DNA from 2 places in the Prescottella sp. R16 genome. Region 2 is predicted to be linked to the other one. Evidence: riboswitches for the same ligand, from Rfam matches in the RefSeq annotation. Region 2 holds a riboswitch; the other holds the start of a gene.
What was found. A riboswitch is a leader RNA that binds a small molecule or an ion and turns the genes downstream of it on or off. The one in region 2 is predicted to bind thiamine pyrophosphate.
Positions count from the first base shown of each region.

Region 1: linked by a shared signal. The riboswitch ahead of thiO (glycine oxidase ThiO) and the one ahead of Q5696_RS07050 (TenA family protein) in region 2 are both predicted to bind thiamine pyrophosphate.

Region 1 covers NZ_CP130943.1:3,828,772-3,832,982, forward strand. The annotation lists gene Q5696_RS17985 (thiazole synthase) at 1-440, opposite strand, end outside; gene thiS (sulfur carrier protein ThiS) at 442-666, opposite strand; gene thiO (glycine oxidase ThiO) at 663-1,742, opposite strand; TPP riboswitch at 1,731-1,855, opposite strand; gene thiE (thiamine phosphate synthase) at 1,882-2,568, shown strand; gene Q5696_RS18005 (hypothetical protein) at 2,577-3,008, opposite strand; gene Q5696_RS18010 (glycosyltransferase 87 family protein) at 3,036-4,211, opposite strand, start outside.
Region 2 covers NZ_CP130943.1:1,487,153-1,491,363, forward strand. The annotation lists gene Q5696_RS07035 (ABC transporter ATP-binding protein) at 1-143, opposite strand, end outside; gene Q5696_RS07040 (ABC transporter permease) at 136-921, opposite strand; gene Q5696_RS07045 (ABC transporter substrate-binding protein) at 905-1,918, opposite strand; gene Q5696_RS07050 (TenA family protein) at 1,924-2,658, opposite strand; TPP riboswitch at 2,652-2,749, opposite strand; gene Q5696_RS07055 (carboxylesterase/lipase family protein) at 2,848-4,211, shown strand, end outside.

The sequences.
Region 1 (4,211 bases), 2.2 Mb from region 2:
GCGCAGCCGACGTCCTCGAGGCGCTTCGCGAGGACGGGGTCGTCGGTGGTGTAGGGCAGCACGACGAACCCGTCGTCCACCAACTGTTCTGCGGCGCTGACCAGTTCGATGGCGTCGGGCAGCAGGGTGCGCTCGTCGGCGATGACCTCGAGTTTCACCCAGTCGGTTTCGAGGGCCTCGCGGCCGAGTTGCGCGGTGAGCACGGCCTCGGCGGCGCCGCGGCAGCCCGCGGTGTTGGGCAGCGGTGCGATGTCGAGGCGGCGCAGCAGGTCGATCACGCCGGTACCACCGGCCGCGTCGATGCGGCGCATCGCGACGGTGGTCAGTTCGGTACCGGACGCGACGAGCGCTTCCTCGAGGACCGCGAGGTTCGCGGCGCCACCGGTGCCCATGATCAGTCGGGAGCCGAACACCCGTCCGGCGATCGTCAACTTGTCCATGTCAGCCACCCTGCACCGCCGTGAGGATCTCGATTTCCCAACCGCGGCCGACGTTCTCGTTCCAGCGTCCACGCGGGAACACCGCCCCGTCGACGGCGACGGCGATACCGCGCTGCGGCAGGTCCAGTTTCTCCAGCAGATCCGTCACGGTCAGCGGACCGTCGAATTCCCGGTCCTCGCCGTTGACGGTGATCCCGATCAGCTCACTCATTCCAACCTCGCTCATGCCATCATCACACGTGAAAAACGTTCGGGGGAAGCAGCTTCCGCCTCCTGCAGAGGCGCGCCGTCCAGGATCGCGACCACCGCGTCGGCGGTCAGCGGTGTCATGAGGACACCGTTGCGGCCGTGCCCGGTCGCGAGGACCACCCGATCGGACGCCCGGCCGACGATCGGCAGGTTGTCCGGGCTCATCGGCCGCAGACCGGCTTTCGCCTCGTACAGCTCGTACTCACCGATCGCGGGCATCAGCGCCTCGGCGTCGGCGATGAGGTCGCGCACCCCGGCGACCGTGACCTGGGTGTCGTAGCCGTGTTCGTATTGTGTTGCGCCGACGACGATTCCGTCGGCCCGTGGCACGAGGTACGACGGCCGCCCGTGCACAGTACCGCGGATGGTGCGGCTCGGTGCGGGGGTGACGCCGGGGCGGGCACGCAGCCGCAGGATCTCCCCCTTGACGGGGCGCACCGGTAGTCCCGGCCACAGCTGCGCGGCGTGCGATCCGGCGGCGAGTACCACCTGGTCGGTGGTGAGCTCGTCGAGGTCGGTGACCGAACGTTCGACCAGTTCGACGCCCGCTTCGACGGCCGCGGTCCGCAGCGCCTGCACGAGCAGCCGGTTGTCGACGGCCTGTTCGGTGGGGGCGTGCAGCGCCAGCCGGATGCCCCGTCCCAGCGACGGTTCGAGTTCCCGGATCTGCGCCCGGTTCAGCACCGCCAGCTCGTGGCCCTGCGCAGCCGCGAATTCGGCGATCGTGTGCAGGTCGGCGGCGTCGGCGGCGTCGAGTGCGACGGTCAGCGAATCGTCGGACGTGAACAGCCGTACGCCGGCGATGCGTTCGAGTTCGCCGCCGAAGTCGGGCCACCGCTGCAGCGACGCCGCCCCGAACGCGAGCGCGGCCTCCTCACCGGGCCAGCCCTCGGACAGGGGGGCGAGCATGCCGCCGGCCACCCACGACGCGCCCGAACCGATTGCGGGGTCGTACAGGGTCACCGTCCACCCACGGCCCGCAGCCCGCCACGCGACGGACAGGCCGACGACACCGCCGCCGACGACGGAAAGGGTTCGAGTCACTGTTTCCACCTCACTCCCTGCGCCGGCATGATCCGGATCAGGTATGACGGTCGGGACCGGCAGGTCCCCTCTCAGCCCCGCGCACCGATATCTGCGCTCCTGGGACTCCCGTGTTGATTCGTCCGCGGTAAAGACTACCGTTCGACGTGTGGAAGCCTCCGACACACACTTCACCCCGCGGGAACGCCTCTCCGGCGCTCGCCTGTACCTGTGCACCGATGCCCGCCGCGACACCGGCGACCTGGCGCAGTTCGTCGACGCCGCCCTCGCCGGCGGTGTCGACATCGTCCAGCTCCGGGACAAGGGGTCGGCGGGCGAACGCGAGTTCGGCCCGCTCGACGTGAAGGAAGAGCTGGCGGCGCTCGCGGTGATCGGGGCGGCGACCCGTCGGCACGGTGCGCTGCTCGCGGTCAACGACCGCGCCGACATCGCGCTCGCGGCGGGCGCCGACGTCCTGCATCTGGGGCAGAACGATCTGCCGGTGCACTATGCGCGGCGAATCGTCGGCCCCGACGTGGTGATCGGCCGGTCCACCAACAATCGGGCGCAGGCGAGCCTGGCGGCGATCGAGGACGACGTCGACTACTTCTGCACCGGCCCGGTGTGGGCGACGCCCACCAAGCCGGGGCGGACGGCGTCGGGCCTGGACCTGGTGCGCAGCACCGCCGACGCGGAGCCGACCCGGCCGTGGTTCGCAATCGGCGGCGTCGACGAGGAGCGGCTGCCGGAGGTACTGGCGGCGGGCGCGTCCCGCATCGTCGTGGTGCGGGCGATCACCGCCGCGGACGATCCGGAGGCCGCCGCGCGGGCGCTGTCGGACGCCCTGCGCGGCTGACCTTCGGGTCAGCAGTCTCCGGTGATGCCCTTGTCGACGGCCTTCTCGATGAGGTCGCGGCTCTCGGCGGGCATGTCCTCCCACGTCGCGGTGGAGGGGTCGAGGGTCGGCTGGCCGACGGCCTCGGCCTGCTGGTTGTAGGCGGCCACCCACACGCCCGAGTTGGACTTGAGTTCGCCGAGGAACTCGTCGCCCTTCGCGGCCCGGTCGAAGGACTCGCCCGCGGTCTCCGCCTGCTGCTCCGACACGTCGAGGTAGGTCAGGACCTGCGTGCACATGGCCGAGACGGCGGTGTCGAGGAGGTCGTCGCCGGTCGATTCGGCGGCGGCGGGCCGGTCGGCGGACGTGGTGGCGGGGTCGGCGGCCTCCTCGCTGTTGCTGCATCCGGTGAGGACGAGCACGGCGGCGGGGACGACGGCGATCAGGTGGCGCATCTTCATGCCGGACATGGTGACAGGCCGTCCGAGTCAGGCGTCCGACGGGTACCTACCGACCGGTGTTCTCCCCCGGAAGGCGATCGCGGCGGTCCCGATCAGGATCGCGACGTAGAGCAGCGGGTAGACGTTGACGAAGATCTTGGTGAACGTCCACCACGGGGGGTACAGGAACAGGCCCACCACGACGACGTGCTCGTCCCACCGGTAGGGCCAGGCTCCGGCGGCGAGGTAGACGACGAGCGCCGCCGCCCACCAGCGGGGATTGTTCGCGGCGCGGTGCACGATCCACACCAGCAGCGGTACCAGCCACACCCAGTGGTGGCTCCACGAGAACGGTGACACGGCGGCCGCGGTGAGGCCGGCGAGAGTCACCGCGAGGAGTCGTTCCCCGCGGGCGTGCAGCCGCACCACGATCCACATGCTGACGGCGACGACGACGGCCGAGCACACCAGCCACAGCAGCACGGGGGCGTCCCGGCCCAGCACGTGGGCGATGGCTCCGCGGATCGACTGGTTCGACGGGTGCGTGTCCGGGGCGATGCGGGTGGATTCGAAGAACGTCTTCGTCCAGTACTGGCGGGAATCGTCCGGCAGCAGCAGCCAGCTCACCCCGACCGTCGCCGCGATCGTGACGACGGCGACGGCGGCGGCCCGCCATCGACGCAGGACGAGGTAGTAGAGGACGAAGTAGGCGGGCGTCAGTTTGATGCCGGCGGCGATACCGATTCCGACGCCCTTGAGCCGGCTGTGGTCGCCGCGGGAGACGTCCCACAGCACGAGCGCCAACAGCACCAGGTTGATCTGCCCGTAGAACAGGGTGGTGCGGACGGGTTCGAGGAACGTGCACGCGAGTGCCAGCAGCCCGGAGGTGGCCACCGTCGCCCCGGTGACCCGTTCACCGAGCATCCGCCGGCACGCCACCACGATCACGGCCAGCAGCGCCAGGTTCGCGGCCATCCAGATGTACTTGTCCGAGTCGAGGGGCAGCAACCCGAACGGCAGGAACACCAGCGTCGAGAACGGGGTGTACGTGTAGAGCAGGCCGTAGACGACGGGCTGGGTGTACAGCGGCAGATCCGCCATGACGTGCCGGGCACCGTCGCGGTAGACGTCCAGATCGGTGCCGCCGGCGAAGATTCCGATCTGCGGTGCCCACGGCGACACGGTCGTGAACACGAGCACCACCGACACGATCGCCCACAGGGC
Region 2 (4,211 bases):
AACAGGGTGCTCTTGCCGCAGCCGCTCGGCCCGATCACCGACACGAATTCGCCGGGCCGGACGGTCAGGTCGATGCCGTCGAGCACGCGGCGCGGGCCGAACGACTTGGTGACGGACGACAGGGCGACGATCGGCTCAGTCATGGCGGTGTCCTCCGGAGGTGTGACGGATCCAGGGCGCCACGACCCGCTCGATCGCGAACGTGCACAGGTACAGCGCGACGCTGATCGCCGCGGTCACGAGCACGGCCGCCAGCACGAGGTCGGTGCGGAACGAGTTCTTCTGCACGCTCATGTAGATGCCGAGCCCGGCGGTGGCACCGACGTATTCGGCGAACACCGCGCCGACGACGGCGTACGTGATGCCGATGCGCAGCGCGGTGAAGAACCGGGGGAGTGCCGACGGCAGCCGCACCAACCGGAACTGCTGCCACCGGGACGCGCCCATGCTGCGCAGCAGTGCGCCGGCGTCCCGGTCGGTGGACGCGAAGCCCTCGATCAGCCCGATCGCCATCGGGAAGAACGTCACGAGTGCGATCACGAGGATCTTCGGCAGCACCCCGAAACCGAACCAGATGATCATCAGTGGTGCGATCGCGATGATCGGCAGTGTCTGCGAGACCACGAACAGCGGCACGAGGGCCCGCCGCAGCCACGGGGAGAAGTCGACGAGGATCGCGAGCGCCCAGGCCACCACGAGCGACACCGCGAACCCGAGCAGCGTCACCTGCAGCGTCGCCCACGCGTGGACGGCGATGTCGTCACGGTGCGACCAGCCCTGACCGAGCACCCGGGCCGGTGAGGGCAGCACCTGCGGGCGGATCCCGCTGACGCTCACATAGATCTGCCACGCGGCGACCAGCAGCGCCGCGACGACGGCCGCGGGGAGCAGTCGGCGCGCGGTGCTACGCGAGGTACTCATCGGTGAAGTACGTCGACCAGTCCGGTTCGACGGTCAGCGGCGCGCCGTCCGGGCCGGCGAGCAGGCCGTGTCGGAACAGGAATCCGGAGTAGCCGGCCCACTGGTCGAGCCTCTGGGTACCGACCCGTCCGTCCGCGTCCAGCATGTAGTCGGCGGCGAGCATCCGCTGGCTCTCGCGGACGAGGGCCTCGTCGGTGAAGACACCCGGGTTGGCGTCGATGAGGGCCTGCGCGCCGCGATCGGGATCGTCGGCGGCCGTCTGATAGCCCCGTTGCAGCGCCTGCACGAATGCGCGGGCCTGCTCGGGATGCTCGGCGAGCCACTTCTCGTTGCCGTTGACGACGATCGCGTATGCGTCCGGGAAACCGAAGTCGGTGTAGTGGAAGTAGCGCATCGGGGTGCCGCGGTGCTCGGCCTCGATGCCCTCCCACGCGAAGTACGACACCGTGAAGTCGGCCTGCCCGCCGTACACCGCCTCGTACGCCGACGTGCCGAGCACGACCGTGTCGAAATCGCCTGTGCCGCCGTCGTTCCGGATCACCTGACGCAGCGTCTCCCGCTCGCCCGGATCGCCGAACCCGGCGTAGGTCCTGCCGTCGAGATCCTTCGGGCTCGCGAGGTCGGCCCGATCGGCCTTGACGCCGATGCCAGTGGCCCAGTGCTGCATCGGCGCGAGCACCGACACGGTCTGCGCGCCGGCGGCCCGGGCGAACGTCGCCGAGTCCTGGAAGCTGATCCCGAACTCGGCGTTGCCGGCGTCGACGAGGGTGTCGGGGGCGGTGTTGTTGTACGGCAGCACCTGCACGTCCAGGCCGGCGTCCGCGAACCAGCCCTCCTGCAACGCCACGAACAGACCGGTGTGGTTGGTGTTCGGCGTCCAGTCCAGGGCGAACCGGATCGTGTCGTCGGACTCGCCCGACGCCGTGCACCCGGTGAGAACACCCACCGCCGCCACCACGATCGCCGACGTCGCCAGGGCGCGGCGCAGCCGCGACATCGCGCTCACGACGCGGGCCACGGCTGCGGGTGCAGCGCGGTGTCCCAGAACAGGAACTCGTAGCGGGCCGCGTTCACGAAGGCGCGGATCATCGCGTCGCGCTGCTCACCGGTGGCGGCGTCGGCGGCCGCGTCCACCAACCGTCGTGCGGTGTCGACGGATTCGTGGAATGCCGGGTCGTCGTACGTGGTGACCCACTGCGCGTACGGGTGCGACGGATCGGCAGCGAGCACGTCGTGTGCGCTCGCGGCGAGACGTCGTCCGACGACGGCGTAGATCCAGAAGCACGGCAGCACCGCGGCCGCCCCCACCGGGTACGGTTCGGTGGCCGCGGTCGCCGTCAGATACGACACGTATCCGAGGCAGGCCGATGAATGTTGCAGTGTCTCAGTGCTTTCCGGGAGAAGTCCGCCGGAGAGCAGGTTCTCGTGCAGCTCCGATTCGACGACGGCGGCCGTCGCCGCCGACGTCGCCCAGAACGCCGAGGTCTGCGGGTCCGGGGACTTGGCGGCGAGCAGCGCGAGCGCCTTCGCGTACTCGGCGAGATACAGCGAGTCCTGCTCGATGTAGGTGCGGAACACGTCGAGCGGCAGCGTGCCGTCACCGAGCCGCCGCAGGAACTCCATGTCGTCGATCTCGGCCCGCAGGGACGCAGTGCGCTCCCACAGCAGATCGGTGAAGCGTCCGCCGTCGGCGGATGCAGGGGTGGATACAGATATGTCGTGGACAGGCGTCGTCATCGCCGTGACATCCCTTCGTCAGCATTACCTGAGCAGGTTCTCCGGGTGTGATCTCAGCCCCGCTCTGTGCGGAGCACCCCGTGTCGGTGAACGAGCCGACCATAGCACCGCCGGATTGGTACGTTGGCAGACGGCAGCCCAGGGGGCCGGTGGGCACCCGGAAGGTCAGGAGGTCGGGCCGTGGAACCAGTGGACGTACTCGACGCCGGCCGCTCCGAGCGGCCCGGCACGGTCGTCGCCGACACGACGTACGGCCCGGTTCGCGGGCACGGTGACGGCGCCGTCGTCGCCTGGAAGGGCATCCCGTACGCCGCGCCTCCGGTCGGCGACCTGCGGTTCCGCAGCCCACGGCCGCCGGAGCCGTGGAGCGACGTCCTCGACTGCGCGGTGTTCGGGGCGATGGCGCCGCAGGGACACGACACGTCGGTACCGCTCGATCCGTCGATGCGGATCGACGAGGACTGCCTGACCGTCAACGTGTGGGCACCGCCCCCGGACGGTGAGCCGCGTCCGGTGATGGTGTGGATCCACGGCGGCGCGTACTGCCTGGGCTCGTCGGCGCAGGCCGTCTACGACGGTCGCCTGCTCGTCGAACGCGGCGACATCGTGCTCGTGACGTTCAACTACCGGCTCGGGGCACTGGGTTTCCTGGATCTGTCGTCGCTGTCGACGGCGAACCGGACATTCGAGTCGAATCTCGGGTTGCGGGACCAGATCGCGGTCCTGGAGTGGGTACGCGACAACATCGCGGCATTCGGCGGCGACCCGGGTGCGGTGACACTGTTCGGGGAGTCGTCGGGCGGCGGATCGATCACGACGCTGATGACGGTGCCGCGGGCCGAGGGCCTGTTCCATCGGGCCATCGTGCAGAGCCCGCCCGCGACGTCGGTGTACGGCGCCGAGCGGGCTGCGACCGTCGCCCGCCGCTATCTGGAACTGCTGGACCTGCCGGCCGAGGGGGCCGGGGACCTGATCGGTATGCCGGTCGACGACCTGGTGAAGGCTGGGGACCTGCTCGTCGACGAGATCCCCACCCGGGTGCCGGGCACGCTCGCGATGGCGCCCGTCGTGGATCGTGATCTGGTGCCGCACTACCCGGTGGCGGCATTCCAGAAGGGGCTCTCGCACCGGATTCCGCTCATCATCGGCTCCAACAAGGACGAGGCGTCGATCTTCAAGTTCATGCGCTCGCCGCTGCTGCCGGTCAGTTCGGAGGCCGTGCAGCAGATGTTCACGGGGCTGGCCGAGGACAACCCGGATCTGTCGCCGGAGCGGCTCGCCGAGATCGCCGCCGCCTACCCGGATGCGACGAAATCCCGTGGGGTACTGGCGCTGTCGCGGGACGCGGCGTTCCGGATGCCGGTGCTGTGGGTGGCCGACGCGCACAGCCGGCACTCCCCGACGTGGATGTACCGGTTCGACCACGCCACCCCGATGCTCAAGGCGGCGCGGGTCGGGGCGGGGCACGCCACCGAATTGCCCTACGTGTTCGGCAATTTCGGCACCCTCAACCCCGACCCGACGTTCTGGCTCGGTGGCCGCAAGAGCACACT